DNA from 3 places in the Mesobacillus sp. ABV4_180 genome. Region 1 is predicted to be linked to each of the others. Evidence: a T-box and tRNA genes for the amino acid it is inferred to sense, from the RefSeq annotation. Region 1 holds a T-box; the other regions hold tRNA genes.
What was found. The T-box of region 1 lies ahead of pheS (phenylalanine--tRNA ligase subunit alpha). A T-box ahead of a tRNA ligase gene usually reads a tRNA of that ligase, here a tRNA-Phe.
Positions count from the first base shown of each region.

Region 2: it has a tRNA-Phe gene. The T-box ahead of pheS (phenylalanine--tRNA ligase subunit alpha) is inferred to sense a tRNA for this amino acid. The anticodon was not compared.
Region 3: it has a tRNA-Phe gene. The T-box ahead of pheS (phenylalanine--tRNA ligase subunit alpha) is inferred to sense a tRNA for this amino acid. The anticodon was not compared.

Region 1 covers NZ_JBSWTJ010000001.1:1,362,647-1,372,882, forward strand. The annotation lists gene sspI (small acid-soluble spore protein SspI) at 1-56, opposite strand, end outside; gene ACXAEA_RS06795 (TrmH family RNA methyltransferase) at 181-936, shown strand; T-box leader at 1,007-1,248, shown strand; gene pheS (phenylalanine--tRNA ligase subunit alpha) at 1,304-2,341, shown strand; gene pheT (phenylalanine--tRNA ligase subunit beta) at 2,361-4,775, shown strand; gene rnhC (ribonuclease HIII) at 5,008-5,937, opposite strand; gene zapA (cell division protein ZapA) at 6,081-6,341, shown strand; gene ACXAEA_RS06820 (CvpA family protein) at 6,350-6,892, shown strand; gene polX (DNA polymerase/3'-5' exonuclease PolX) at 7,037-8,758, shown strand; gene ACXAEA_RS06830 (endonuclease MutS2) at 8,875-10,236, shown strand, end outside.
Region 2 covers NZ_JBSWTJ010000001.1:3,645,352-3,655,587, forward strand. The annotation lists gene trmL (tRNA (uridine(34)/cytosine(34)/5-carboxymethylaminomethyluridine(34)-2'-O)-methyltransferase TrmL) at 1-459, opposite strand, end outside; gene ACXAEA_RS18600 (amidase domain-containing protein) at 583-1,470, opposite strand; gene queG (tRNA epoxyqueuosine(34) reductase QueG) at 1,559-2,716, opposite strand; gene ACXAEA_RS18610 (B3/B4 domain-containing protein) at 2,820-3,488, shown strand; tRNA gene ACXAEA_RS18615 (tRNA-Gly) at 3,647-3,720, opposite strand; tRNA gene ACXAEA_RS18620 (tRNA-Leu) at 3,772-3,856, opposite strand; tRNA gene ACXAEA_RS18625 (tRNA-Cys) at 3,899-3,973, opposite strand; tRNA gene ACXAEA_RS18630 (tRNA-Gly) at 3,982-4,056, opposite strand; tRNA gene ACXAEA_RS18635 (tRNA-Gln) at 4,061-4,135, opposite strand; tRNA gene ACXAEA_RS18640 (tRNA-His) at 4,174-4,249, opposite strand; tRNA gene ACXAEA_RS18645 (tRNA-Trp) at 4,261-4,334, opposite strand; tRNA gene ACXAEA_RS18650 (tRNA-Tyr) at 4,341-4,425, opposite strand; tRNA gene ACXAEA_RS18655 (tRNA-Phe) at 4,496-4,571, opposite strand; tRNA gene ACXAEA_RS18660 (tRNA-Asp) at 4,577-4,652, opposite strand; tRNA gene ACXAEA_RS18665 (tRNA-Met) at 4,693-4,766, opposite strand; tRNA gene ACXAEA_RS18670 (tRNA-Val) at 4,785-4,860, opposite strand; tRNA gene ACXAEA_RS18675 (tRNA-Glu) at 4,881-4,952, opposite strand; tRNA gene ACXAEA_RS18680 (tRNA-Ser) at 4,969-5,060, opposite strand; tRNA gene ACXAEA_RS18685 (tRNA-Asn) at 5,064-5,138, opposite strand; rRNA gene rrf (5S ribosomal RNA) at 5,206-5,321, opposite strand; rRNA gene ACXAEA_RS18695 (23S ribosomal RNA) at 5,470-8,404, opposite strand; rRNA gene ACXAEA_RS18700 (16S ribosomal RNA) at 8,612-10,161, opposite strand.
Region 3 covers NZ_JBSWTJ010000001.1:1,154,667-1,164,902, reverse strand. The annotation lists gene ACXAEA_RS05840 (glycogen/starch/alpha-glucan phosphorylase) at 1-904, opposite strand, end outside; gene glgA (glycogen synthase GlgA) at 894-2,345, opposite strand; gene ACXAEA_RS05830 (GlgC family sugar phosphate nucleotidyltransferase) at 2,342-3,370, opposite strand; gene ACXAEA_RS05825 (glucose-1-phosphate adenylyltransferase) at 3,394-4,542, opposite strand; gene glgB (1,4-alpha-glucan branching protein GlgB) at 4,460-6,418, opposite strand; tRNA gene ACXAEA_RS05815 (tRNA-Glu) at 6,905-6,976, opposite strand; tRNA gene ACXAEA_RS05810 (tRNA-Ser) at 6,980-7,070, opposite strand; tRNA gene ACXAEA_RS05805 (tRNA-Asn) at 7,075-7,149, opposite strand; tRNA gene ACXAEA_RS05800 (tRNA-Ile) at 7,163-7,236, opposite strand; tRNA gene ACXAEA_RS05795 (tRNA-Gly) at 7,240-7,313, opposite strand; tRNA gene ACXAEA_RS05790 (tRNA-His) at 7,320-7,395, opposite strand; tRNA gene ACXAEA_RS05785 (tRNA-Phe) at 7,435-7,507, opposite strand; tRNA gene ACXAEA_RS05780 (tRNA-Asp) at 7,513-7,588, opposite strand; tRNA gene ACXAEA_RS05775 (tRNA-Met) at 7,629-7,702, opposite strand; tRNA gene ACXAEA_RS05770 (tRNA-Ser) at 7,729-7,821, opposite strand; tRNA gene ACXAEA_RS05765 (tRNA-Ile) at 7,841-7,917, opposite strand; tRNA gene ACXAEA_RS05760 (tRNA-Met) at 7,958-8,034, opposite strand; tRNA gene ACXAEA_RS05755 (tRNA-Ala) at 8,057-8,132, opposite strand; tRNA gene ACXAEA_RS05750 (tRNA-Pro) at 8,148-8,224, opposite strand; tRNA gene ACXAEA_RS05745 (tRNA-Arg) at 8,241-8,317, opposite strand; tRNA gene ACXAEA_RS05740 (tRNA-Leu) at 8,342-8,430, opposite strand; tRNA gene ACXAEA_RS05735 (tRNA-Gly) at 8,441-8,515, opposite strand; tRNA gene ACXAEA_RS05730 (tRNA-Leu) at 8,543-8,627, opposite strand; tRNA gene ACXAEA_RS05725 (tRNA-Lys) at 8,693-8,768, opposite strand; tRNA gene ACXAEA_RS05720 (tRNA-Thr) at 8,866-8,941, opposite strand; tRNA gene ACXAEA_RS05715 (tRNA-Val) at 8,957-9,032, opposite strand; rRNA gene rrf (5S ribosomal RNA) at 9,043-9,158, opposite strand; rRNA gene ACXAEA_RS05705 (23S ribosomal RNA) at 9,275-10,236, opposite strand, start outside.

The sequences.
Region 1 (10,236 bases):
TCCTGTGTATTTCCTGCCACATTTGAAATAACAGCGTTCCTAAGGTTTAAGTTCATCCTTGCTCAAACTCCTTTCAAATTTCCATTACTGAATATAGGTTTTGCAATTTTGGTTTTATTATGTATTCGTTTTGAGCTATAATAGTAAAATTGAACAAGCCATAATAAAGGAGAGCCAGAATTGAAGTACATTCAATCTGATAAAAATCCGCAAGTCAAACAATGGAAGAAGCTTCAGACTCGAAAAGAACGCGATAAGTCCGGCATGTTCCTTGTCGAAGGCTTTCATTTGGTTGAGGAAGCGCTGACAAGGATAGACGATGTAGAAGAAATCATTTTATGCGAAAAAACGGAAATGCCGCCGAGCCTGGATTACGGCTCGATTCCTGTAACGGTTGTGACCGATGAAATCAGCCGTCAGCTTGCCGATACTGAAACAACTCAAGGGATTTTTGCTGTGTGCCGCCAGCCAAAGCAGAACATTCCAAGTGGTAAAAGCTATTTACTGATTGACTCAGTCCAGGACCCTGGCAATCTTGGCACGATGATCCGGACGGCTGATGCTGCCGGGGTCGATGCAGTCATTGTCGGGAAGGGAAGTGTCGATATCTACAATCCAAAGGTGCTGCGTTCTGCGCAGGGCAGCCACTTCCATTTGCCAGTTTTAGGTGGAGACCTTTCTGAGTGGATCAACAACCTGAACGCTGACAATATCCCTGTATACGGGACAGCGCTTGAAAATGGGGTTGTTTTTACAGAGGCTGACAGCAGGGAATCTTTCGCACTGCTCGTAGGGAATGAAGGAAGCGGCGTAAACAAAGATCTGCTCGCGAAAACAACGCAGAACCTCTTCATCCCGATTTATGGCAAGAGCGAATCGCTGAACGTCGCGGTAGCAGCGGGTATCCTGCTATATTATTTAAAAACATCAAAATAGGCTCTTTTTTTCGTAAAACCATTTGATACTGCGCAAAGAATATACTATAATAAACACCAAAATTAATATTTTAAAAACGATGACGGAGAAAAGTAGCTTGATGATGGCCATCCAGGGAGAAAATGCCGAAGATTGGAAGCATTTTTATGGAACAGGCAGGCGAAGTTCACCTCCAGAGTTGGCATCGGGACCGCATTTAGCGTAAAGATGCATCGGCACAAGCCGTTATCTCAATGAAGCGAACACGTAATACATACCTGTATTGCCTGTTAAAAAGGGTGGTACCGCGAAACCTCAGACCTCGTCCCTTTATAAGGGATGGGGTCTTTTTGTGTTCAAAAATGAAGAATTTGAAGGAGGATTTACCATGCAGGATCGTTTAAAAGAACTGCAGGCTGAGGCATTGGAAAAAGTGGCCGCAGCAGCTGACCTTAAAGAATTGAATGATATCCGTGTTTCCTATCTTGGAAAAAAAGGTCCAATCACAGAAGTTTTAAAAGGAATGGGCAAATTATCGGCTGAAGAAAGGCCAATGATGGGTGCACTGGCCAATGAAGTGCGCGATGCAATCTCCGGCCAGATCGAAGTAAAGCAGAAGGAGCTTGAGGAAGCAGCAGTACAGCAGCAATTGTCAGCTGAACAAATCGATGTGACGCTTCCAGGAAGACCTGTCAAAACTGGCAGCCATCATCCGCTTACAAGCATCATCGAAGAAATCGAAGATCTTTTCATCGGCATGGGCTACACAGTGGAAGAAGGTCCTGAGGTCGAGAAGGATTATTATAACTTTGAAGCGCTTAATCTTCCGAAGGGACATCCGGCACGAGATATGCAGGACTCCTTCTACATCACCGAAGAAACTTTGATGCGCACCCATACATCACCTGTTCAGGCAAGGACGATGGAAAAGCACAAGGGCAAGGGTCCTGTGAAAATCATCTGCCCAGGCAAGGTATATCGCCGTGATAACGACGATGCGACACATTCGCACCAGTTCATGCAAATCGAAGGTCTTGTCGTCGATGAAAATGTAAGAATGAGCGACCTGAAAGGAACGCTTGAAGTTTTTGCCAAGAAGATGTTCGGCGATGACCGTGAAATCCGTTTGCGCCCAAGCTTCTTCCCATTCACTGAACCATCTGTAGAAATGGATATTTCATGTAAAATTTGCGGCGGATCAGGCTGCAGCGTATGTAAGGGAACTGGCTGGATTGAAATCCTAGGTGCAGGAATGGTTCACCCGAATGTTCTTGAGATGGCAGGCTACGATTCGAAGAAATACACTGGCTTTGCATTCGGAATGGGACCTGAGCGAATTGCGATGCTCAAGTATGGAGTCGATGACATCCGTCATTTCTATACAAACGATGTCCGTTTCTTAAAGCAATTTTCAGTTGAAGAATAACGATTAGGAGGCTAAAACCATGTTGGTATCATATAAATGGCTGCAGGATTATATCGATTTAACAGGCGTATCCGCGGATGAGCTTGCTGAAAAGATTACGAAGAGCGGCATCGAAGTAGAAGGCGTTGAAAAGTTGAATGAAGGTATGAGCGGCATTGTTGTTGGTCATGTTGTTGAATGCGAGAAGCATCCAAATGCTGAAAAATTGAACAAGACGCTTGTTGACCTTGGCAATGGGGAAACGGTCCAGATCATTTGCGGAGCAGCGAATGTAGGCAAAGGACAAAAAGTTGCTGTTGCAACAGTTGGAGCCGTCCTTCCAGGCAATTTTAAAATTAAAAAAGCAAAGCTTCGCGGTGAAGAGTCACATGGGATGATTTGCTCACTTCAAGAGCTTGGCATTGAGGGCAAACTTGCACCGAAGGAGTATGCTGAAGGAATTTACAACTTCACTCAGGATACGGAAATCGGCCAGGATGCTCTTGCGGTTTTAAACAGGGACGATGAGATCCTTGAGCTTGGTTTGACGCCAAACCGCGCCGATGCTATGAGCATGCTTGGTGTTGCCTATGAAGTAGGAGCAATTCTCGGCAAGGATGTTAAACTTCCGAACCCACAGCCTGAAACCTCTTCAGAGCAGGCAAGTGAATATATTAATGTAACAGTAGAAGCAAAAGAAGATAACCCTTTATACGTAGCGAAAGTAATCAAGAATGTAAAAGTCGGACCATCACCTGTTTGGCTGCAGACAAGATTGATGGCTGCAGGTATCCGTCCGCACAATAACATTGTTGATATCACGAACTATATCTTATTGGAATACGGCCAGCCGCTGCACGCGTTCGATTACGATAAGCTTGGATCGAAAGAAATCCTTGTCCGCCGCGCGAAGGAAGGCGAAGAGATTGAAACGCTTGATGATGTCAAACGCACATTGACACCAGATCACCTTGTCATCACGAACGGAACTGAGCCAGTTGCACTTGCAGGCGTCATGGGCGGTGCGAATTCCGAGGTTGGCAGTGATACGACCACTGTCCTGCTCGAGTCCGCTTATTTCACTGGCGGGGCAATCAGAAAAGCTTCAAAGGACCATGGACTGAGAAGCGAAGCAAGCTCTCGTTATGAAAAGGGTGTCGATCCTGAGAGAGTACGCCCGGCTGCAGAACGTGCCGCTGAACTGATGATCGAATTAGCCGGCGGAGAAGTTCTTGGCGGAGTAGTCGAAGCAGACTCACTTGAAGTGAAACCAGCAGTTGTTTCAACAACGCTGCAAAAGATCAATAAAGTGTTAGGAACAGAGCTTGATATGAAGCAGGTCGAGGGTATTTTTGCCCGCCTGAAGTTCGAAACAAGTGTCGACAATGATACGGTTACCGTAACGGTTCCTACACGCCGTGGGGATATTACGATCGAAGAAGACTTAGTCGAAGAGGTTGGACGCCTGTATGGCTACGATAACCTGCCGACAACACTTCCAGTTGGTCCGTCAACGCCAGGCCACCTTTCTGAGTACCAGAAAAACCGTCGCGTTGTCCGCCGTTTCATGGAAGGTGCAGGCCTTTATCAGGCAGTTACTTATTCATTGACGAGTGCCGAAAAAGCTACACAGTACGCATTGGATAAGCGCGAGCCTGTACAGCTTGCAATGCCGATGAGCGAAGACCGCAGTCTTTTGCGCTTAAGCATCGTTCCTCAGCTGCTTGAAGTATTGAAATACAACATCGCCCGCCAAAGCGACAGTGCCTCAGTCTATGAAACAGGAGCAGTGTTCCTGAAGAGCAGCAATGATGAGCTGCCGGAAGAACGCGAGCACCTTGCAGCTGCGATTACTGGATTATGGGAAAGCCATCCATGGCAAGGCGAGAAGAAGCCCGTTGACTTCTTCGTCTTAAAAGGAATTGTTGAAGGGTTATTTGCGAAGCTTGGCCTTGAAAGCCAGCTCGGATTCCAGAAAGCTGAGCTTGATGGTTTGCATCCTGGACGCACAGCTGAAATATTGCTGAATGGCAATGTCATCGGCTTCATTGGCCAGGTTCACCCAACAATGCAAAAAGCGCTCGATCTTAAAGAGACATATGTATTCGAGCTTTCGCTTAAAGCTTTACTTGAGGCTGAAACAGCACCTCTTCAATACACAGCAATCCCGCGCTTCCCTTCGATCACGAGGGATATCGCTCTGGTTGTTGAAAAAGAAACTGCTGCTGGAAACCTGAAGCAGGTAATCACAGAAGCGGGTGGATCTCTATTAAAAGAAGTTCAGGTATTCGACCTGTACGAAGGCGAGAAAATGGAAGCAGGCAAGAAATCCATTGCATTCTCACTGAAATACTTCGATCCAGAAAAAACACTGACAGATGAAGATATTGCAAAAGCTCATAATAAGGTGCTCAATGCCCTTGAAGAGAAAACTGGAGCAGTATTAAGAGGATAAACAAGAAAAAGGCAGCCCGCGGGCTGCCTTTTGAATTTTTTAAGTGAAGAATGCGCATTTTTCGTGGATATCCTGATAGGAAACACAGATTCCATCCCTGGATTCCGCGAAGTAAGAGCATATTCCCGCGATACTCAGCACTTATTCCGCGAAAACCCCTCATAATTCCGCGATACTCCCACATAATTCCGCGAACTGGAAAAAACAGCTCGTTTTTTCCAGCTGCCAAGTGCTATACCTTTGCAATTTTCTTCGCTTTATCGGTATTGGCAAAATGAAGTTTGACGAACTCAGGCAGCACCTCGACTCCTTTTTCCAGGATCAGCCTTGCTGCTGCCTTATCAACAGCTGCGCCGGCCCCTTTCGGAATGGTGAAGCCAGCGCGCTTGCTGAGGTTTTCAAAGTGGCGTACAAAGGCATAGCGGGCAATCATCGATGCCGCTGCAACTCCAAGATGAATCCCTTCAGCCTTCGTGCTGAAAAGTACATTCTCGCGCATGATATTTTTCTGGCCTCTTAAGTGGGCATAATAGATTTCCTCTTTTGCGAACTGGTCAATCAGAATCGCTTCCGGTTTTTCTGGGGCGATTTTTTCCAAGACATGATTGATGGCCTGGTTATGGAGCAATGCTTTCAACTTGCCCTGGGACATGCCTTTCATCTGCATTTGGTTATACTTTTCATTATGTAAGGTAAGCAGACTGTGAGGTACAAAGGTTACGAGCTGTTTGGCAATCTCGATGATTTTATCATCCTTGAGATTTTTGGAATCCTGAACACCAAGCTCTTTCAGCACCGGAATATCCTGCCGCCTGACGTAGGCAGCGACGACGGTGATCGGCCCGAAAAAATCCCCTGTGCCGACTTCATCTGAACCGATGATGGACAGCTCGGCGATATTCCGTGGCAAATGGTTGCCTGCAGGAGCAGCTGCAGTTTTTTTAGCAGCAGAAGGAGTTGCCGTTCCCCATTTTGCAGCTTCTGTTTCTCCGTCTTTTCCCTGGAACAATACTTTTCCTGATTTATAGGCAGTGATTGCACAGGAAGGTGTTTTTGCGGCGAAAACGCTGCCCGGCGGGAGCTTGTCGATAAGGAACATCTTGTAATACTCTTTCATCTTGTTGATTTCTGCGGGACTCTTCTGAAGGACACTATTTCCCATAGCTTTACACTCCCTTTTTTAACGTTTTCAAACTTAGACATTTTCTTCCAAAATTCATATAGTTCTGACAGGCAAATACTTCCCAGCCTTTTGTGTTCATGATATAGTATAAAATAGGATTCTTTTGAATGGGGGCATAAATGTTGTCAGACACAAAAAAAAATCGGTCGACTGTCGTTATATATGGACAGCAATATACTATAGTCGGCATAGAAAGCACCAGCCATATCCGGCTCATTGCCTCGATGGTAGATGATAAAATGCGGGAAATCAGCTCAGCGAATCCTTCACTTGATATTAATAAGCTAGCCGTATTAACAGCTGTGAATGCCGTTAATGATTACATAAAAATGAAAGATCGTGTTGAATCGCTCGAAGCGGAAATTAAAAGGTTAAAGGACTGAAATTATCGATGCTTGATCTTGCACTTTTAGCTATTTTACTTATCGGCTTTATCGTAGGATTGAAGAGGGGATTCATCCTCCAATCCATCCATTTGGCTGGATTTATCGCAGCCTTCATCGTAGCATACATATACTATGACCAGCTCGCGCCAAAGCTGACTTTATGGATCCCATATCCAAACCTTGGCAATAACGCGACGTTGAATCTGTTATTTGAAAATGCCAATCTGGAGGATGCCTATTACCGGGCCATCGCGTTTGCGGTCATCTTCTTCGCTGTAAAAATTCTGCTCCAGATCATCGGGTCCATGCTTGATTTTGTCGCAAACCTGCCGATCCTGCACCAATTGAATGTATGGGCAGGCGGATTTCTCGGTTTTGTGGAAGTTTATCTTCTCGTTTTCATTGTTCTCTACATCGCAGCACTATTGCCAATCCAGGCAATCCAGGGACCATTGAACGATTCAATTCTTGCCGAAAACATCATAAAAAATACACCTCTTTTTTCCCAGCAAATCAAACAACTTTGGATTGAATACTTGGCTGCATAACTTCTCTTTTGCGGAGAAGTTTTTCTTTTTATCCGAAAAATCTTCATTTGATTTCACAGTGGAGCTTGTTTTCTATAAAATAGATTACAATGACCAAGTCCGGCTTGTTGACCGGAACAGATTTGAAAAAGGCAGGTGGACAACATGTCTATGAATAAAAAAGATATCGTAAAATTGCTAGAGACAATCGCTATATATATGGAATTAAAAGGCGAAAATCCATTCAAGGTTTCTGCTTTCCGTAAGGCAGCAGCGGCGCTTGAGGGTGATGAACGCAGCATGTCAGAGATGGGAGACCTCACTGAACTGAAAGGAATTGGAAAAGGCACGGCTGGAGTCATCCAGGAATACATGGAGACTGGACAATCGACAGAGTTGAAAGAACTGCAGGAGGAGGTCCCAAGTGGTTTGATCCCGCTGCTGCAGCTGCCAGGCATGGGCGGCAAAAAAATAGCCAAGCTTTATAAAGAGCTTGGAGTGGAGAGTATCCATGATTTAGAAGAGGCGGCAAAGGCAGGGAAAATCCGTGATCTTGCAGGCTTTGGCAAGAAATCCGAGGAAAAGATTCTGGCCGCGATCGAAAATTTCGGGACACGCCCGGAACGCCTTCCGCTGGCATATATGCTGCCGGTAGCGGAATTAATTGAAACGTATCTTCAAAAGATAGAAGATATCGAACAATTTTCAAGAGCAGGCAGCTTGCGGAGAATGAGAGAAACGATCAAGGACCTTGATTTTATCATCGCATCTTCCACCCCTGCCTCAGTTAAGGATGAGTTGGTCAAGCTTCCGAGAATTAAGGAAATCATTGCAGCAGGGGATACAAAGGTCTCTGTAACTCTCGGACTTGATTATGATGTGAATGTTGATTTCCGCCTTGTTGATCCGAAAGAATTTGCTACAGCTCTCCACCATTTTACTGGGTCTAAAGACCACAATGTGAGAATGCGCCAGCTTGCGAAAGAAAAAGGAGAGAAGATTAGCGAGTATGGCGTGGAAAATGTAGATACAGGTGAAATAACCACATTTAAATCAGAAGAGGAATTTTATCAATATTTCGGTCTGCCATTCATCCCGCCTGAGCTTCGCGAGGATGGATCGGAAGTTGAGCAGTATAAGGAAGAACTGAAATTGATCACACTGGAAGCAATCAAAGGTGATCTTCATATGCATTCAACCTGGAGCGATGGCGGACATTCGATAGAGGAAATGGCAAGGGAATGCATCTCCCATGGTTATAAATATATGGCAATCACTGACCACTCCCAGTACTTGAAGGTAGCGAACGGACTGACGCCGGAACGTTTGCGTAAGCAGATCGAAGAAGTGAAAGAATTGAACAGGAATTTTGATGACTTCACGATTCTGACTGGGATCGAAATGGACATTTTACCGGATGGCAGTCTGGATTTTGAGGATGACTTGCTGGCTGAACTTGATTTGGTCATTGCATCGATACATTCTTCATTCTCGCAGCCAACCGAGAAAATCATGGACCGTTTGAAAACAGCTCTAGTTAACGCACATGTCGATATCATCGCCCATCCGACAGGAAGGCTGATCGGCAGGCGAGAAGGCTATTCAGTTGATATTGATATGCTGATTCAGCTTGCAAAAGAAACAAATACAGCCCTTGAGCTGAACGCGAACCCCAACAGGCTAGATTTGGCGGCAGAATATTTAAGGAAAGCTCAGGACGAAGGTGTAAAGATTGTCATCAATACGGACGCACATAAAGTGGATACACTTGAGCATATGGAAATAGGAGTGACAGCCGCAAGAAAAGGCTGGATCAAAGAATCAACCGTGTTGAACGCATTGGATCTGAATGGTTTGCTCGATTTCCTGCACGGCCGTAATAAGTAAAGGTTCTTTTCAAAAAAGCTTTTCACCCTGATACATTCTATATGGATTAGGGTATGAAATAAATTTGAATGGGCCTAAAAAACAGAACCTTCGCTTGAGAAGAAGGAGGAAATTTTGTGCAGCAGAGAGTTTTGAAAACACTGGAATTCGATAAAATCAGGAACCAGCTGATTGAACATACATCATCTTCATTAGGAAGAGAGAAGGCAATTGCATTGATGCCATCGGTTGATTTTGCCGAAGTCTCCCGCCTCCAGGAAGAAACGGATGAAGCAGCCAAGGTTCTCAGACTTAAAGGGAATGTCCCTTTGGGCGGCATCCATGATATTCGGCCTCATGTAAAAAGGGCTCAAATCGGCGGCGTGCTAAGTCCACATGAACTGATCCAGGTCGCAAGCACTGTTCATGCAAGCCGGCAGATGAAGAGGTTTGTTGAAGATTTGCAGGAAGTAACAGAAGTGCCGATTTTATTGGGCTATACAGAGGGAATCATCGTGCTTGCGAATCTGGAAGAATCAATCAGGAATGCAATCGATGAAGGCGGTGAAGTGCTTGACAGTGCAAGTGAAGCACTAAGGTCGCTCCGCCATCAGATGCGGACAAGGGAAGCAAGAGTACGTGAAAAATTGGAGAGCATGATTCGCTCGTCCAATGCATCAAAAATGCTTTCGGATGCCATCATCACCATCAGGAATGATCGATTCGTCATCCCGGTGAAACAGGAATATCGTGCGCACTACGGCGGAATCATCCATGACCAAAGCTCATCAGGGCAGACTTTGTTCATCGAACCTCAGGCTGTTGTCCAGCTGAATAATGAGCTGCAGAGCATCAGGGTTAAAGAGCAGCAGGAAATCGAGAGAATCCTTGCTGAACTTTCAGCATTGACTGCTGAATATCATGATGAACTTATGCAAATCGTCATGATCATGGCAGAGCTTGATTTCATGTTTGCGAAAGCCCGATATGGAAACAAAATCAAAGGGTCGAAGCCAAACGTCAATGATGAGGGCAGAATTAATCTTTTCCAGGCCCGACACCCGCTTATTCCGATAGATGAAGTCGTCCCTAACAGCATTGCTCTTGGGCAGGACTATACAACAATTGTTATCACAGGTCCGAACACCGGAGGTAAAACCGTAACATTGAAAACGGTCGGGCTTTGCACTTTAATGGCACAGGCAGGCTTACAGATCCCAGCGCTTGATGGATCAGAAGTGGCTGTTTTTGGATCGGTATATGCGGATATAGGGGATGAACAATCCATTGAGCAGAGCTTGAGTACTTTTTCATCGCATATGGTCAATATCGTTGAAATCCTCAATAAGGTTGACTATAACAGCCTTGTCCTTTTCGATGAACTTGGTGCCGGGACTGATCCTCAGGAAGGCGCGGCACTTGCGATCTCAATTCTTGATGAAGTATATAAATGCGGAGCAAGAGTCATCGCGACAACCCATTACCCTGAACTTAAAGCA
Region 2 (10,236 bases), 2.3 Mb from region 1:
GTAATCCTGCTGGCGAAGTGCTTCATAGATCAAAATGGCCGCTGTATTTGATAAGTTCAATGAACGAATATTCTCATTCATCGGCAGCCTCAGGCATCGATCAAGATTTTCTTCAATCACTTCTTTTGGCAATCCCGTTGTTTCCCGGCCAAAAATAAAGAAGAACTCTTTTTCAGAAGCACTGTAATCAAAATCCGAGTGAGCCTTTTTGCCAAATTTGGTTACATAGAAAAATTCCCCGCCAGAGTTTTGGTTATAGAAATCTTCGAGCGAATCATAATAATGAATCTTCACATGCTCCCAATAATCCAAACCCGCACGCTTCAGCATCTTATCGTCGGTGGAGAACCCCAACGGCCTTATTAAATGTAGCTCCGTATCCGTACCGGCACATGTGCGCGCAATATTGCCTGTGTTTGCAGGAATCAGCGGCTGGTATAATACAACATGAAATGCCATGAAACTTTCACCTCTGTTAAAAACTCTAACAGCTATTATACCACTTCACGGCAGGACGACAAAAGAAATGCAGTCCGAGTTTGACGCTGCAAGTAAAAAAACAGGACCATCCCAATCCGTCGGTTACTCATCCTGGTCATCAGTAATCGTAAAAAACTTGTATTTAATATTGGGGGTATAGGCTGTTGAATCCTCATATGCCCAGTATCTCATCCGGCTATTGTAAGTGTGCGCGTTAACAAGCGGCATTCCATTCGCATCATGGCCAGTGACAATCGTTGTATGGTCAAATCGGCCATCCCCCTGAAAATCATAGCAGATGACATCCCCTAGCTTGAGCTTCTCAGCACTGTCTACCTCTCTTGCCCTCAAACCCAGCTTTTGAGCAGGGAGATACCAGCGCATCGCATTGGCCACGGTCCAGCTGAAACTCCAATTATCATTCTGCATCCACCAGCCATTGCTGCGGTTCGGGTAGCCCCGCATAGGTGCCCCGCCGACATGAAGACATTGCGAAATATAATTTGTGCAATCGACCTCGAACTTCTTATAAGCGGGATTGAATTCATTCCACCATCTCTCAGCATATTGGACAGCCTTCAGCCTGTCGTACCGGAACCCCTTCCTCCCATGCTCCTCTTGGTCTGAAATAGCTGGGACAGCCTCAGCTCCTGCTCTTGCAGGCTCCACTTCATTCAGTTTACTATCGTTCACCAGTATTCCTTTATAGAATTCCGCATGCCTTTTTTCAACTTCTTCTTCCATGTAAAATATATCTCGTTGCCTGATTAAATATTGAAAATGGACCGAATACATAATCGAGGTATTTTCTTGATTTTCCACCATTCGATCAACCTTGCCCTTTGCCCTTGCCTTTACTATTTCAGCTGACCTCTTCGCACAGCTTTGCTTCTTCTGCTCTATTGCCGGACATTCATGCAATTGATTGCGGGGCATGGAAACACATTGAAGGACACGCTGTTCCAGAAGCTCCTGCAGTTGCTCACGCATGTTCATCACTCCCTTCACCATTCATATGTATGAAGGGAGTCAACGTTTAAGGCATAAAAAAAGAATGGATTCAATAAAATCCATTCTTCTACAACGGTGTATTCGCCTTAGCCCCATCTGCGAAGAATTCCAGTCCCTTGCCGATTTCAACCAGCACTTCCTCATCTTTTTCGACCTCTGCTGAAAAATTCAATGCGTCATATGCATCTGTACCGCCGATTTTCCCCAGGGCCCATGCTGCTGTCCCTCTAAGCACTGGCCTTGGGTCTTCTTTTAAAACGGTAATAAGATCCGGAATGGCTGATTCATCCTTATAATGAGCAAGAGCAATAATCGCATTGCGCTGGATTGGTTTCTTCCCTCTCCAAGACCCGGAAACATGACCGAACTTTTCCTTAAAGTCACGATTGCTCATTGTCAGCAAAGGCTTCAAAAGAGGTTTTGCAATCTCAGGATCCGGTTCCATTTCCGTATGGAAGTGAAAATCTTTCCCTTTATTCTCAGGACAAACGGTCTGGCATGTATCACATCCATATAAGCGGTTGCCCAGCTTTTCCCTGAACTCATCGGCAAGAAAGCCCTTTGTTTGCGTAACGAAGGCAATACACCTCTGCGCATCAAGCTGCCCGCCCTGCACCAAAGCACCCGTAGGGCAGACATCCACACATTTATTGCAGCTGCCGCAGCGATCTTCCATAGGAGCATCAGGTTCAAATGGGATATTCGTAATCATTTCCCCTAAATACACATAGGATCCAAATTCAGGTGTGATGATTGAACAATTCTTTCCGCTCCAGCCAATGCCAGCCCGTTCAGCAACAGCCCTGTCAACCAGTTCCCCGGTATCGACCATTGACTTGAACCTGGCATCAGGAACCTTTTCAGCTATATACGCCTCGAGCTTTTGCAGCCGGTCTCGAAGCACAGTGTGATAATCAGTTCCCCATGATGCACGGCAGAAGATCCCTCTTCTTTCCCCCTTTTTGCTGACCACTGTTGTTCTCATCTTTGAAGGGTAAGCCAAGGCTATAGAGATAATTGACTTAGGACTTTCAAAAATCAGGGCAGGCTCCGTTCTCTTTTCAATGTCTTTTTCCTCAAACCCGGATTGATATTGAAGTTCCTGCTGTCTGTATAATCGGATTTTCATTTCCTCAAAAGCAGACGGGGCAGCAAAGCCAATTTTATCAATCCCAATCGTTTTGCTGTAAGCAATGATATCCCGTTTCAAGCTTAAGGTATCCATGGTAGTTCCTCCTTTCCAATTTGATATCTATATAAATCCTGACATTTAAAAGTAAATTACTTTTATGATAAACTATTTTAAAGCAGTTTTGGAGGTGGAATCAATGGAAATTCAAGTTACAAGCTCAATATGCGATCTCATTCCCGATTTTTCAGTAGGAATCATCGAATACAACGATATCCAGGTAGGCGCTTCTCCGCAAATGTTGAAAGGCAGGCTACAGCTTTTCCAGGAATCAATTTACTTTGACCTTTTGGAAAAGAGTATAACCGACCTCCAAGGCATCAAGGAATGGCGCGCCATATTCAAAACTACCGGAAAGGATCCCAATCGATACAGACACTCAGCCGAAGCTCTTTACCGGCGGGTAACAAAGCAAAACTATCTGCAGCCGATACATAGCGCAATCGACTTAAATAATTTCTTCTCACTAGAATACCAGACACCAATAGGAGTCTATGACAGTGATAAATTGCATGGGAATGTAACAATCAAAATTGGAGATGAAAGCGAAGAATACGCTGGACTGAACGGAAGGACAAATAACTTAGGCAACTTGATCGTCTCTGCTGATGACGAAGGCCCCTTCGGCAGCCCTTTCGTCGATTCGGCAAGAACCTCGGTTACAGAAAGTACGACAAACGCACTTCAAATCGTTTACTTAAGACCATCTTCTACTCACGAAGACAAGAAAAAAATGACGGAATCACTGATGAACATGTTCACCCAAATCCATGGTGGAACAGGCACGTATAAAATTGTGGGATGCTGATGCATCCTTTTTCTGTTCAACGACAATCAGAACCCATTAACAATCAATCTTTTATATAACTTTTTAGTTCAATTACATACTTACAATTGAATTCGTAAAAAGAAAAAACGCAACACTTCGTTTTAGAGAAACGAAATGCTGCGTTAGTCACGTATGTATGGAGCGGGTGATGGGAATCGAACCCACTACATCAGCTTGGAAGGCTGAGGTTTTACCAGTAAACTACACCCGCATACATATCTTTGAAAATAAAGAAAACAGGTTATCCTGTTTATATTAAAAGTGGTACCGGTGGTCGGGGTCGAACCGACACTCCAGAAGGAACACGATTTTGAGTCGTGCGCGTCTGCCAATTCCGCCACACCGGCATATTAAATTGATCTTTCTTACTGCTCACACTAGAAATCTAGTGGAGGCGGCAACCGGATTTGAACCGGTGAATAAAGGTTTTGCAGACCTTTGCCTTACCACTTGGCTATGCCGCCGAACATTTTGGAGCGGAAGACGGGATTCGAACCCGCGACCCCAACCTTGGCAAGGTTGTATTCTACCACTGAACTACTTCCGCAAAATGGCTGGGCTAGCTGGATTCGAACCAACGCATGACGGAGTCAAAGTCCGTTGCCTTACCGCTTGGCTATAGCCCAATATATTGTATGCAACAATATTAATTTTGTGATTATAATGGGGCGACTGATGGGAATCGAACCCACGAATGCCTGAACCACAATCAGGTGCGTTAACCACTTCGCCACAATCGCCATTATAAAATTGGCAGGGGTAGCAGGAATCGAACCCACACCAAAGGTTTTGGAGACCTTCGTTCTACCTTTAAACTATACCCCTGTAAAATGGTGGAGGGGGACGGATTCGAACCGCCGAACCCTGAGGGAGCGGATTTACAGTCCGCCGCGTTTAGCCACTTCGCTACCCCTCCATTATAACATGATTTCAAGTTTTAAAAAAGCCATTTCATCATGTTTCCTGGTACATCAGATTTGCATATATGGTGGCTCAGGACGGAATCGAACCGCCGACACAAGGATTTTCAGTCCTTTGCTCTACCGACTGAGCTACTGAGCCACAAATGGCGGTCCCGACCGGGATCGAACCGGCGATCTCCTGCGTGACAGGCAGGCATGTTAACCGCTACACCACGGGACCAAAGTATTTTCAAGTATATTACTTGAAAATAACTCATTGATTGCGGGGGCAGGATTTGAACCTGCGACCTTCGGGTTATGAGCCCGACGAGCTACCGGGCTGCTCCACCCCGCGACGGTAATAAAGTTTTTATGGTGGAGGATGACGGGATCGAACCGCCGACCCTCTGCTTGTAAGGCAGATGCTCTCCCAGCTGAGCTAATCCTCCATTGTTGTGAAAAAATCAAGTGACCCCTACGGGATTCGAACCCGTGTTACCGCCGTGAAAGGGCGGTGTCTTAACCGCTTGACCAAGGGGCCATGTATAAAGTTTATATGGCGGAGAGCAAGGGATTCGAACCCTTGAGACAGCGGTAACCGTCTACACGATTTCCAATCGTGCTCCTTCGACCTCTCGGACAGCTCTCCAAATGGCTCCGCAGGTAGGATTCGAACCTACGACCGCTCGGTTAACAGCCGAGTGCTCTACCACTGAGCTACTGCGGAATAATCAATATTTCTGCGACTTGGATTCACGATCCGTATCTGAGAAACTGGATGGAAAATGCATCCTGCCCGGCGGCGTCCTACTCTCACAGGGGGAAACCCCCAACTACCATCGGCGCTGAGAAGCTTAACTTCCGTGTTCGGTATGGGAACGGGTGTGACCTTCTCGCCATCGCCACCAGACATTTTTTTTCAAGACAATATCTATTATACTGCTTTTTATGCATTTTGCAAGAGAAATTTTTGAAAGTTATTTTGCTTTCGCAAAAAACTTTATTCCCTCAAAACTAGATAATGTGTAAGAAGAATTCAAGAAGAACGAATGATCTATTTGGTTAAGTCCTCGAACGATTAGTATCAGTCAGCTCCACACGTCACCGCGCTTCCACCTCTGACCTATCAACCTGATCATCTTTCAGGGTTCTTACTAGCTTGCGCTATGGGAAATCTCATCTTGAGGGGGGCTTCATGCTTAGATGCTTTCAGCACTTATCCCGTCCGCACATAGCTACCCAGCGATGCCTTTGGCAAGACAACTGGTACACCAGCGGTGCGTCCATCCCGGTCCTCTCGTACTAAGGACAGCTCCTCTCAAATTTCCTGCGCCCACGACGGATAGGGACCGAACTGTCTCACGACGTTCTGAACCCAGCTCGCGTACCGCTTTAATGGGCGAACAGCCCAACCCTTGGGACCGACTACAGCCCCAGGATGCGATGAGCCGACATCGAGGTGCCAAACCTCCCCGTCGATGTGGACTCTTGGGGGAGATAAGCCTGTTATCCCCGGGGTAGCTTTTATCCGTTGAGCGATGGCCCTTCCATGCGGAACCACCGGATCACTAAGCCCGACTTTCGTCCCTGCTCGACTTGTAGGTCTCGCAGTCAAGCTCCCTTGTGCCTTTACACTCTGCGAATGATTTCCAACCATTCTGAGGGAACCTTTGGGCGCCTCCGTTACTCTTTAGGAGGCGACCGCCCCAGTCAAACTGCCCACCTGACACTGTCTCCCGCCCCGATCAGGGGCGCGGGTTAGAATTTCAATACAGCCAGGGTAGTATCCCACCGACGCCTCCACCGAAGCTGGCGCTCCGGTTTCTCAGGCTCCTACCTATCCTGTACAAGCTGTACCAAAATTCAATATCAGGCTACAGTAAAGCTCCACGGGGTCTTTCCGTCCTGTCGCGGGTAACCTGCATCTTCACAGGTACTATAATTTCACCGAGTCTCTCGTTGAGACAGTGCCCAGATCGTTACGCCTTTCGTGCGGGTCGGAACTTACCCGACAAGGAATTTCGCTACCTTAGGACCGTTATAGTTACGGCCGCCGTTTACTGGGGCTTCGATTCAGAGCTTCGCGTGTGCTAACCCCTCCTCTTAACCTTCCAGCACCGGGCAGGCGTCAGCCCCTATACTTCGCCTTGCGGCTTCGCAGAGACCTGTGTTTTTGCTAAACAGTCGCCTGGGCCTATTCACTGCGGCTCATCCGGGCTATTCACCCAAATGAGCACCCCTTCTCCCGAAGTTACGGGGTCATTTTGCCGAGTTCCTTAACGAGAGTTCTCTCGCTCACCTTAGGATTCTCTCCTCGCCTACCTGTGTCGGTTTGCGGTACGGGCACCATTTATCTCGCTAGAGGCTTTTCTTGGCAGTGTGGAATCAGGAACTTCGGTACTAAATTTCCCTCGCTGTCACAGCTCAGCCTTCACGCAAGCGGGATTTGCCTCACTTGCAGCCTAACTGCTTAGACGCGCATATCCAACAGCGCGCTTACCCTATCCTCCTGCGTCCCCCCGTCGCTCAAACGATAAAGAGGTGGTACAGGAATATCAACCTGTTGTCCATCGCCTACGCCTTTCGGCCTCGGCTTAGGTCCCGACTAACCCTGAGAGGACGAGCCTTCCTCAGGAAACCTTAGGCATTCGGTGGATGGGATTCTCACCCATCTTTCGCTACTCATACCGGCATTCTCACTTCTAAGCGCTCCACCAGTCCTTACGGTCTAGCTTCAACGCCCTTAGAACGCTCTCCTACCACTGACATCTAAGATGTCAATCCACAGCTTCGGTGATACGTTTAGCCCCGGTACATTTTCGGCGCAGAGTCACTCGACCAGTGAGCTATTACGCACTCTTTAAATGGTGGCTGCTTCTAAGCCAACATCCTGGTTGTCTAAGCAACTCCACATCCTTTTCCACTTAACGTATACTTTGGGACCTTAGCTGGTGGTCTGGGCTGTTTCCCTTTTGACTACGGATCTTATCACTCGCAGTCTGACTCCCACGGATAAGTCTTTGGCATTCGGAGTTTGTCTGAATTCGGTAACCCGATGAGGGCCCCTAGTCCAAACAGTGCTCTACCTCCAAGACTCTTACAACGTGAGGCTAGCCCTAAAGCTATTTCGGAGAGAACCAGCTATCTCCAAGTTCGATTGGAATTTCTCCGCTACCCACACCTCATCCCCGCACTTTTCAACGTGCGTGGGTTCGGGCCTCCAGTTGGTGTTACCCAACCTTCACCCTGGACATGGGTAGATCACCTGGTTTCGGGTCTACGACCACATACTCATTCGCCCTATTCAGACTCGCTTTCGCTGCGGCTCCGTCTCTTCAACTTAACCTTGCATGTAATCGTAACTCGCCGGTTCATTCTACAAAAGGCACGCCATCACCCATGAACGGGCTCTGACTACTTGTAGGCACACGGTTTCAGGATCTCTTTCACTCCCCTTCCGGGGTGCTTTTCACCTTTCCCTCACGGTACTGGTTCACTATCGGTCACTAGGGAGTATTTAGCCTTGGGAGATGGTCCTCCCAGCTTCCGACGGGATTTCTCGTGTCCCGCCGTACTCAGGATCCACTCAGGAGGGAACGAAGTTTCAACTACAGGGTTTTTACCTTCTCTGACGGGCCTTTCCAGACCACTTCATCTACCCCGTTCCTTTGTAACTCCATGTAGAGTGTCCTACAACCCCAAGAGGCAAGCCTCTTGGTTTGGGCTATGTCCCGTTTCGCTCGCCGCTACTCAGGGAATCGCGTTTGCTTTCTCTTCCTCCGGGTACTTAGATGTTTCAGTTCCCCGGGTCTGCCTTCAATACCCTATGTATTCAGGTAAAGATACTGTTCCATTACGAACAGTGGGTTTCCCCATTCGGAAATCTCCGGATCAAAGCTTACTTACAGCTCCCCGAAGCATATCGGTGTTAGTCCCGTCCTTCATCGGCTCCTAGTGCCAAGGCATCCACCGTGCGCCCTTTCTAACTTAACCTGAAAGGTCATTTCTCTAATTGAATAGAGAGAAAACTAAAATGGCGATCACTCGGTTTTTTCTTGGTTCTTCTTACTTACGATTATCTAGTTTTCAAGGAACAAAAAAGTCTTGAGGCACTTGCTCCCTCAAAACTAAACAAACAAGCTGGTCAACAGTACGAATCGAAAGATTCGCATTCCGATTGCCCTTAGGCAATATCCTTAGAAAGGAGGTGATCCAGCCGCACCTTCCGATACGGCTACCTTGTTACGACTTCACCCCAATCATCTGTCCCACCTTAGGCGGCTGGCTCCAAAAGGTTACCCCACCGACTTCGGGTGTTACAAACTCTCGTGGTGTGACGGGCGGTGTGTACAAGGCCCGGGAACGTATTCACCGCGGCATGCTGATCCGCGATTACTAGCGATTCCGGCTTCATGCAGGCGAGTTGCAGCCTGCAATCCGAACTGAGAATGGTTTTATGGGATTGGCTCGACCTCGCGGCTTCGCGACCCTTTGTTCCATCCATTGTAGCACGTGTGTAGCCCAGGTCATAAGGGGCATGATGATTTGACGTCATCCCCACCTTCCTCCGGTTTGTCACCGGCAGTCACCTTAGAGTGCCCAACTGAATGCTGGCAACTAAGATCAAGGGTTGCGCTCGTTGCGGGACTTAACCCAACATCTCACGACACGAGCTGACGACAACCATGCACCACCTGTCACTCTGTCCCCCGAAGGGGAACGCCCTATCTCTAGGGTTGTCAGAGGATGTCAAGACCTGGTAAGGTTCTTCGCGTTGCTTCGAATTAAACCACATGCTCCACCGCTTGTGCGGGCCCCCGTCAATTCCTTTGAGTTTCAGCCTTGCGGCCGTACTCCCCAGGCGGAGTGCTTAATGCGTTTGCTGCAGCACTAAAGGGCGGAAACCCTCTAACACTTAGCACTCATCGTTTACGGCGTGGACTACCAGGGTATCTAATCCTGTTCGCTCCCCACGCTTTCGCGCCTCAGCGTCAGTTACAGACCAGAGAGCCGCCTTCGCCACTGGTGTTCCTCCACATCTCTACGCATTTCACCGCTACACGTGGAATTCCGCTCTCCTCTTCTGCACTCAAGTCCCCCAGTTTCCAATGACCCTCCACGGTTGAGCCGTGGGCTTTCACATCAGACTTAAAGGACCGCCTGCGCGCGCTTTACGCCCAATAATTCCGGACAACGCTTGCCACCTACGTATTACCGCGGCTGCTGGCACGTAGTTAGCCGTGGCTTTCTGGTCAGGTACCGTCAAGGTACCGGCAGTTACTCCGATACTTGTTCTTCCCTGACAACAGAGCTTTACGACCCGAAGGCCTTCATCGCTCACGCGGCGTTGCTCCGTCAGACTTTCGTCCATTGCGGAAGATTCCCTACTGCTGCCTCCCGTAGGAGTCTGGGCCGTGTCTCAGTCCCAGTGTGGCCGATCACCCTCTCAGGTCGGCTACGCATCGTCGCCTTGGTGAGCCGTTACCTCACCAACTAGCTAATGCGCCGCGGGCCCATCTGTAAGTGACAGCCGAAACCGTCTTTCAGCTTTCCCTCATGAGAGAGAAAGGATTATCCGGTATTAGCTCCGGTTTCCCGAAGTTATCCCAGTCTTACAGGCAGGTTGCCCACGTGTTACTCACCCGTCCGCCGCTGATCTTCAAAAGCAAGCTAATGAAGATCCGCTCGACTTGCATGTATTAGGCACGCCGCCAGCGTTCGTCCTGAGCCAGGATCAAACTCTCCAAGAAAGAGTTATGAGTTAGCTCATAAAATAAAACGTTGGCTCTTGTCTTCTATAATAGAAGCAAGAATATTATTGTTTG
Region 3 (10,236 bases), 210 kb from region 1:
CATAGTCCTGGAACTCTAGCAAACTCTTATTCTTCTTTTTAAATGACTTCACAATTGCTTTCAAGCTTGACGCGACAAGGAAATATTGCTGCTTAAGCCGCAGGATCTTCCCTTCATCATGAGTATCATCAGGATACAGGAACTCTGAAACCGACTCGGTATCCTTCTTATACTTAAAAATATCTGCATTTGCCGGGAACCTTGACGGCTCAGCATTCCACAGCCTCAATGTATTGACGGTCTGCGTCTCGAAGCCAATGACTGGCAAGTCGTAAGGAACCGCCATTATTGTTTCGGCATTCAAATGCCTGAACACAAGCCGGCCGTTCTCCATCCTGCTTTCAATTTCACCCCAGAAAGGTATCTCCTCTGCGTCATCCGCCTTCCGCACTTCCCACACATGGCCGTGCCGCAGCCATTGCTCAGGTAGTTCGACCTGGTAGCCATCAACGATCTTCTGCTCGAATAAACCATGTTTATAGCGAATCCCGCAGCCATGGCCGGGCAAATCAAGAGAAGCGAGGGAATCCAGGAAGCAGGCAGCAAGACGGCCAAGCCCGCCATTGCCAAGCCCGGCATCCGCCTCGATCTCTTCCAGCTGGTCAAGATCGATTCCCAGCTCACTTAGCCCTTCACAGACCACTTTTTCAACACCTAAATTGATAAGATTATGCCTTAAGAGACGGCCGAGCAGAAATTCGATCGACAGATAGTAAACCTGTTTCTTCGCTCCAGCCCGGTAAAGCTCATTCGTTTTGATCCAATCTGAACTCACATGCTCCCTGATCATATGCCCGAGAGTCTGGAATTGCTCCCGGCTTGTGCTTTCTTCGAAGCTGGTTCCAAACATCATCTCGAGTTTTTTCAAGAAAGCCGTTTTGAATTGGGGAACACTAGAAAACATGTGATTCACTCCTTGAGATGAGATCGGAATACAATTCATTGTATTGTTTTGCAGACTGTGCCCAGCTATAGTCAGTTTCCATTACTTTTAAGGCCAGCCCTTCCCATTTTTCTCGCTGACCGTAAAATGACAGCGCGCGTTCAATCGTAAAGAGCATGTCATGGGCATTGAAGTTGGCAAAGGTAAACCCATTGCCCTCTCCATTGAACTCATTGTAAGGATGTACGGTATCGTTCAGTCCTCCCGTTTCCCGGACAACCGGCACCGAACCATAGCGCATGGCGATCATCTGGCTCAGCCCGCACGGTTCAAACATGGAAGGCATCAGGAACAGGTCAGAGCCTGCATAAAGCTGATGGGCCAGATTCTCGTCAAAACCAATATACACACCGCACTGCTGTGGATATTGAGCCGACATCTCCCTGAAGAATTGCTCAAACTCCTGGTCGCCTGTACCAAGGACAACAAGCTGCATTCCAGTCGCCATGATTTCGTGGAAAACTCCTCTGACCAGATCAAGACCTTTTTGCTTCGTCAGCCTCGTGATCATCGCAGCAACAGGCGTTTCCTTGCTTTCCGGCAAATCGAATAATCTTTGGATCTGAAGTTTGTTATCCACCCTTCTTTCAAACGATCCAACGCCAAAATTAGCAGCCAGCCCTGGAAATGTCTCCGGATTATACAATTCATGGTCAATGCCGTTAAGGATTCCCGAAAGGTCCTCGCTTCTTTTTCTCAAAATGCCATCCAGCTTTTCACCATAAAATTCTGTCTTAATTTCTTCTTTGTAAGTCGGGCTTACAGTTGTGATATGATCGGATGAAATCAAAGCTGCTTTCATAAAATTGGCGTTTCCGTAAAACTCAAGCCGATCTTCATTGAAATACCTGCTGTCAATATGGAGCAGCTCACCGAGTACTTCTCGCGGAAATATTCCTTGGAACTGCAGATTATGAATCGTGAACACGGACCGGATCAATCCATAGCCAGGCTTCTTGTAATACTCTGTCCTGAGCATGAAAGGAATCATCCCGGTATGCCAATCGTGGCAATGGATTACGTCCGGGTAGAATTCTGTCTCGGCAATAAAGTCAAGGACAGCTCTGTTAAAATAGGCGAACCGTTCACCATCATCATAATGGCCATAAAGACTTTCACGTTTGAAGTAATACTCATTGTCAACAAAATAAAAAGTCACACCATCGTACTCAAGAGCTTCAATGCCGCAATATTGAGAGCGCCAGCCTAATTGCACCGTAAACTCTTTCACTTTCCGCATTTCAACGCGGAATTTTTTATGAATCATCCCGTACTTTGGTAAAATAACGCGGACATCCACTCCAAGCTTTTTCAGTTCCTTCGGAAGAGATCCCGCAACGTCGGCCAATCCTCCTGATTTTATGAACGGGACACATTCCGAGACAGCAAACAAAACCTTCACGAGCTGCTCCTCACTCCCTGGATCGAACCCTTGCGGATGACAGCAGGTGAGTTTGCTGGCGCTGCGATGACCGTTCCTGCTTCTACTCTTGCATCTTTATCGACAATCACTGATTCCAATATACAATTCTCCTTAATCTGCGTTTTTTGCATGATGATACAATTGCGGATGACGGTACCCTTCCCTATTTTCACACCCCGGGCGATGATGCTGTTCTCGACAGTGCCCTCAATCAACCCGCCGTTCGCCACCATCGCATTGCGGACTGAGGCATCTCTATCATATCGGGTAGGAGGTTCATCCTTTACCTTTGTTAAAATCGGCCGATCCATAGGGAAAAGTTGCTTCCATACGTCAGGCTTCAGCAAATCCATGCTTGCACTGTAATATTTCGCGATGGTATCTACCATTACTGCATATCCAGTAAAATCGTAATAGCAAAGCTTGAACTGGCTGTCGATATCGGTCACCACATCCCTCATGTTCGAGTAGCCTGTTTCATTGCGCGTCAGGATCAGATCCATCAGCAATGTCTTTTTAACGAGGTAGATTCCGAGTGAAGCACCGTCTTTCTGTACTTCGGTAATATCACAGCCCGTTTTGATGTGCCAGTCAAGAAGCGGCTGGAAATCCATATTAAAAACGGTATAGGAATTCGCAATCAGAGCATATTCCTGTGAAGCCCGTTCAAAAAAGTCGATGTTGTCGGCAAAATGGTCAAGTGTACCAATCCCTGGATAATGTTTATCATGATTAGCGGTCGGGAAGAAGAATAATCCATCCCTTTTCCTGTTCAAGTCCCAGTTCTTGCCCGAGCCTAAATGGTCCATCAGAGACCTGTATTGGTACTTAGGAAAAATCGCCACACTCTCAATTCCTGAGTTCACCATATTGGACAGGATGAAATCGATCAGCCTGTAGCGGCCGCCAAAGGGAATCGCAGCCACCGACCGGTGTAGGGCCAGTTCCTGGAGATCTTCGTGAACCGTTGTCGCGTCTATTACTCCCAATAATCTTCTGTTCATTTACCTTTCCTCCCGAAGTCGGTTCAATTGGACTGCAATTCCCCGATTGTTTCTTCTGATACTAGTGTTATGTTATTATTGCCGTCGCAAGGGCGGATAATGGTCCCATCAGGTACGTACACACCTGGAGAAACGATCGCTTTCTCAATATGGCAATTATGTCCGATTACAGCATCTGGCATAATGACCGTTTCCTTTACGACTGCGCCTTTTTTTACAGTGACTCCCTGGAAGACCACCGTCCTGGACACTTCTCCCTCGATCTTGCAGCCTTCGTTGACCAGGGATTCCGATACTTCTCCCTGTGGACAAATATATTGCGGCGGCTGATTCGGATTCACAGAATAAATGCGCCATGATTGATCGAAAAGGTTCAGTTCACATTCCTTATCCAGGAGGTCCATATTGGCCTCCCACAGGCTTTGCACTGTTCCGACATCCTTCCAATAGCCTTTGAACGGATACGCAAAAAGCTTTTTATCTTCCTTGATTAAAAGCGGGATGATGTCCTTGCCAAAATCATGGCTGGACTGAGGATTCTGTTCATCCCTTATCAGATATTCCCTTAAAACGCTCCATTTAAAAATATAAATGCCCATGGAAGCAAGATTATTTTTAGCATCTTTAGGTTTTTCTTCAAATTCAGTTATTCTCAACGCTGAATCCGTATTCATGATGCCAAAGCGGTTCGTTTCCTCCCATGGGACCTCAATGACCGAAATCGTCACATCTGCTTCTTTTTCGATATGGTAATTTAGCATCAACTCATAATTCATCTTATAAATATGGTCGCCTGACAGGATGAGCACGTATTCAGGATCATATTGATAGAGATAATTCAGGTTCTGATAGATGGCACTTGCTGTTCCAGAATACCATTTCACCTCAGAGCTCTCTGCATAAGGTGGGAGCACGGTGACACCGCCATCCTTCCTATCCAGGTCCCAGGCGCTGCCAATGCCAATATACGAGTTCAGAACGAGTGGCTGATACTGTGTAAGCACTCCAACCGTATGAATGCCAGAATTCGTACAATTGCTTAATGGAAAATCAATGATCCGGTATTTGCCCCCAAAAGGGACTGCAGGTTTAGCGAGATTCTTCGTCAATGAGTGCAGCCGGCTTCCTTTTCCTCCTGCCAACAGCATTGCTACGCATTTCTTCTTTTGCATGATTGTTTCTCCCCTTTCTTTTTATAACAGGACGTAAAACTGAGATTCCGAATGGAGAAATACTCATCTCTATAGAATATGGCCTTCCATGAAAGGCTATATCTTTAGCTTTCAACACTTTTTTATTAATCACACCAGAGCCGCCAAATGCCTCGGCGTCACTGTTCAGAATTTCCCGATACTCTCCAAGCTTCGGGACACCAATTCGATAATCGCTGTATACCTTCTCGGTAAAATTGCACACAATAACCAGGAGGTCTTCCGGATTCTTTCCTTTACGGATGAAGGAAAAAATCGACTGGTCGCGATTATCCGCATCGATCCATTCAAACCCTTCATAGCTGTGGTCAACTTCATACAGCGGTTTTGAACGTTTATACAGTTTGATTAATTCCTTATTATATTGATTGATCTTCTCATGCATCTCATAGCCTAACAGATGCCAATCAAGCTGTTCTTTATCCTTCCATTCAGCGAACTGCCCGAATTCGGTACCCATGAACGTCAGCTTCTTACCCGGATGTGCGGTCATGAATCCAAGCAGGAGCCGCAGCTGCGCAAACTTTTGCCAGTAATCGCCGGGCATCTTATCAAGCAGCGATTTCTTTCCATGGACAACCTCATCATGAGAGAAAGGCAGGACAAAATTCTCGGAAAAGGCATACAGAAGCGAAAAGGTAACCTTATCATGTATATGCTTCCTGTTCTCTGAACCTGCCTCCATATACTTCAATGTGTCATTCATCCATCCCATATTCCACTTGTATGTAAAACCGAGCCCACCATACTCTACAGGGGCTGTCACCTGCGGCCAGTCAGTGGAATCCTCGGCAACCATCAAAGCACCTGGCTCATAATCCCGCACAGCTTTATTAAGCTTTTTCAAAAATTCCACACCATGAGGATTCGCAGTCTGGACCGAATTTGGCCAATAAATGATATTCGCTACCGCATCGACCCTGAATCCGTCAATATGGTACTTTTCCAGCCAGAACATCGCACTTGAAATGAGGAAGCTTTGAACCTCCTTTTTTCCCAAGTCGAAGTTGGCTGTTCCCCAAACCAGGTTCTCCCGGTCATTTTCATATTGGTATTCAAAAACATAGCTGCCATCAAATTGATACAGGCCGTGAGCATCCTTGCAAAAATGCCCTGGAATCCAGTCAAGGATTACCCCGATCCCGTGCTGGTGACACATATCCACAAAATACATAAAATCATGAGGTGCCCCATACCTGCTGGTCACCGAAAAATAACCAGTTGATTGATACCCCCATGACATATCGAGCGGATGCTCAGTCAGGGGCAATAATTCAATATGTGTATATCCATGTGAAAGAATATAAGGAATCAACTCATCAGCGAGTTCACGATATGTAAGAAAAGATCCATCCTCATGTTTTTTCCATGACCCCACATGGAGTTCGTAAATGCACATAGGCTCGCCCAGACTGCTTTTTCTTTCCCTCTTTTGCAGCCATTTTTGGTCATTCCATTGATAGCCGTCAAGAGAACAAACAACTGAAGCCGTGTTAGGCCTGACCTCGGAATAAAAAGCATATGGATCAGCTTTGAGCTTACGCTCGCCAGATGCAGTTATGATTTCATACTTATATACTTCTCCAGTCAGGTCACGGTCGACCACCAGCTGCCAGACACCCTCCTGATTGACCTTATAAAATTCAAATCCTTTACCATCCCAGCCGTTTAAGTTTCCCGCGAGCCTCACTTCTGAAGCTTTTGGTGCCCACACACAAAATCGAGTATATGTTTCGGTTTCATTTTTAATGACATGTGCCCCGAATAAATTGAAGCTCTGGAACAAAGTGCCTTCATGAAAGAGATGTAATTCAAACTCTGTTGGATTGGTTACCAAGTTAAGTCCACCTGCCTTTGTAAAACTAAAAAACTCCCTATTTCAGTAGTATTCTAGTTGCATGTGTGAATTCCTTGTAAACATTTTTTTAATGTTTCGACAATAATTAATGTTAAATTTCATTATTCGACATTCCCCCGCAAATGGCAGCGCTTTAATGGGTTAAATTTTCCAATTACGCGAATTATGTAGAACGAAAGTTAAAATAGAATAATGTTTTTTAAAGAAGGATTGTAGTGTTTATTAGGTAGAAAGTCTGAAAGGCTGAAAAAATTATTATTATAATGATAACGTTTTCATTTAATGAAAGATGAAATATAAGAGCATGTGAATTGATAGGATAATGCGGAAAAGATGTTGAAATTGTATAGTTGTGATCAAATGCAGTTTGAGGTAAAAGAAGGAAGCACAAGCTGATTGTAAAATTTGCAAGTTAAAAATGAACACAAAAAAGCTGTCAGCAAAATTGCTGACAGCTTTTTTGTATGACCCCTACGGGATTCGAACCCGTGTTACCGCCGTGAAAGGGCGGTGTCTTAACCGCTTGACCAAGGGGCCTTATGGCGGAGAAGGAGGGATTTGAACCCTCGCGCCGGTTACCCGACCTACACCCTTAGCAGGGGCGCCTCTTCAGCCTCTTGAGTACTTCCCCATAATGGCTCCGCAGGTAGGATTCGAACCTACGACCGCTCGGTTAACAGCCGAGTGCTCTACCACTGAGCTACTGCGGAATAATAAAAAAAATGGGCCTAAATGGACTCGAACCATCGACCTCACGCTTATCAGGCGTGCGCTCTAACCAGCTGAGCTATAGGCCCTTATGGAGCGGGTGAAGAGAATCGAACTCTCATCATCAGCTTGGAAGGCTGAGGTTTTACCACTAAACTACACCCGCAAAAAATGGGGCGACTGATGGGAATCGAACCCACGAATGCCTGAACCACAATCAGGTGCGTTAACCACTTCGCCACAATCGCCATATTTTAAAATGCATATTAAGTTTAAATAAATAAAGGTGGCTCAGGACGGAATCGAACCGCCGACACAAGGATTTTCAGTCCTTTGCTCTACCGACTGAGCTACTGAGCCACAAATGGCGGTCCCGACCGGGATCGAACCGGCGATCTCCTGCGTGACAGGCAGGCATGTTAACCGCTACACCACGGGACCAAAGTATTTTCAAGTAGTATACTTGAAAATAACTCATTGATTGCGGGGGCAGGATTTGAACCTGCGACCTTCGGGTTATGAGCCCGACGAGCTACCGGGCTGCTCCACCCCGCGACGGTAATAAAATGTTTAATGAATTATGGAGGAGGTAGAGGGATTCGAACCCCCGCGCGGTGTTACCCGCCTGTCGGTTTTCAAGACCGATCCCTTCAGCCAGACTTGGGTATACCTCCGTAAAAAACGACAATATAATGGTGGACCTTGTAGGACTCGAACCTACGACCGGACGGTTATGAGCCGTCTGCTCTAACCAGCTGAGCTAAAGGTCCATGTTAGCCTAGATTGAATAGGTTCAACCAGATTTAGAATTGGTAGCGGCGGAGGGGATCGAACCCCCGACCTTACGGGTATGAACCGTACGCTCTAGCCAGCTGAGCTACACCGCCAAATCATTATTAAAGTTATAAATGGTGGAGCCTAGCGGGATCGAACCGCTGACCTCCTGCGTGCAAGGCAGGCGCTCTCCCAGCTGAGCTAAGGCCCCAAATTATTAATAGCATGGTCGGGAAGACAGGATTCGAACCTGCGACCCCTTGGTCCCAAACCAAGTGCTCTACCAAGCTGAGCTACTCCCCGATATAGAGAAAAATAATGGCGCGCCCGAAAGGAGTCGAACCCATAACCTTCTGATCCGTAGTCAGACGCTCTATCCAATTGAGCTACGGGCGCATATTTTTGATTGATTAGCTAACTTGGTGCCGAGGACCGGAATCGAACCGGTACGGTAGTCACCTACCGCAGGATTTTAAGTCCTGTGCGTCTGCCAGTTCCGCCACCCCGGCTTAAGAACTTTGGAGCGGAAGACGGGATTCGAACCCGCGACCCCAACCTTGGCAAGGTTGTATTCTACCACTGAACTACTTCCGCGTATGTTTATTGACTTGTTTGAAAAAATGGTGCGGGTGAAGGGAGTCGAACCCCCACGCCTTGCGGCGCCAGATCCTAAGTCTGGTGCGTCTGCCAATTCCGCCACACCCGCATATTATAGTTAATCCGCTGAAGCAGGATTAAAGGATGATTATTTTCGCTTGCGCGAAAAAATCATGGTGAGCCATGAAGGACTCGAACCTTCGACCCTCTGATTAAAAGTCAGATGCTCTACCGACTGAGCTAATGGCTCGTACAAAGATTAGCTTCGAGAAAATGTTTCTCTGCTCAAAATCCCTCCGGGATTTCTCGCATGCTTACGCTGCTGCTGATCAGAGAAGCAAGAAGCATGGTGCCGGCGAGAGGACTTGAACCCCCAACCTACTGATTACAAGTCAGTTGCTCTACCAATTGAGCTACACCGGCATTTGTGAAAAAATATGGTGGAGGATGACGGGATCGAACCGCCGACCCTCTGCTTGTAAGGCAGATGCTCTCCCAGCTGAGCTAATCCTCCATTTGATACTGCCCGGCGACGTCCTACTCTCACAGGGGGAATCCCCCAACTACCATCGGCGCTGAGAAGCTTAACTTCCGTGTTCGGTATGGGAACGGGTGTGACCTTCTCGCCATCGTCACCAGACAATTTTCAAAGACAATATCTATTATACTGCTTTTTATGCTTTTTGCAAGAGAAATTTTCATTCCCTCAAAACTAGATAATGTGTAAGAAGAATTCAAGAAGAACGAATGATCTATTTGGTTAAGTCCTCGAACGATTAGTATCAGTCAGCTCCACACGTCACCGCGCTTCCACCTCTGACCTATCAACCTGATCATTCTTTCAGGGTTCTTACTAGCTTGCGCTATGGGAAATCTCATCTTGAGGGGGGCTTCATGCTTAGATGCTTTCAGCACTTATCCCGTCCGCACATAGCTACCCAGCGATGCCTTTGGCAAGACAACTGGTACACCAGCGGTGCGTCCATCCCGGTCCTCTCGTACTAAGGACAGCTCCTCTCAAATTTCCTGCGCCCACGACGGATAGGGACCGAACTGTCTCACGACGTTCTGAACCCAGCTCGCGTACCGCTTTAATGGGCGAACAGCCCAACCCTTGGGACCGACTACAGCCCCAGGATGCGATGAGCCGACATCGAGGTGCCAAACCTCCCCGTCGATGTGGACTCTTGGGGGAGATAAGCCTGTTATCCCCGGGGTAGCTTTTATCCGTTGAGCGATGGCCCTTCCATGCGGAACCACCGGATCACTAAGCCCGACTTTCGTCCCTGCTCGACTTGTAGGTCTCGCAGTCAAGCTCCCTTGTGCCTTTACACTCTGCGAATGATTTCCAACCATTCTGAGGGAACCTTTGGGCGCCTCCGTTACTCTTTAGGAGGCGACCGCCCCAGTCAAACTGCCCACCTGACACTGTCTCCCGCCCCGATCAGGGGCGCGGGTTAGAATTTCAATACAGCCAGGGTAGTATCCCACCGACGCCTCCACCGAAGCTGGCGCTCCGGTTTCTCAGGCTCCTACCTATCCTGTACAAGCTGTACCAAAATTCAATATCAGGCTACAGTAAAGCTCCACGGGGTCTTTCCGTCCTGTCGCGGGTAACCTGCATCTTCACAGGTACTATAATTTCACCGAGTCTCTCGTTGAGACAGTGCCCAGATCGTTACGCCTTTCGTGCGGGTCGGAACTTACCCGACAAGGAA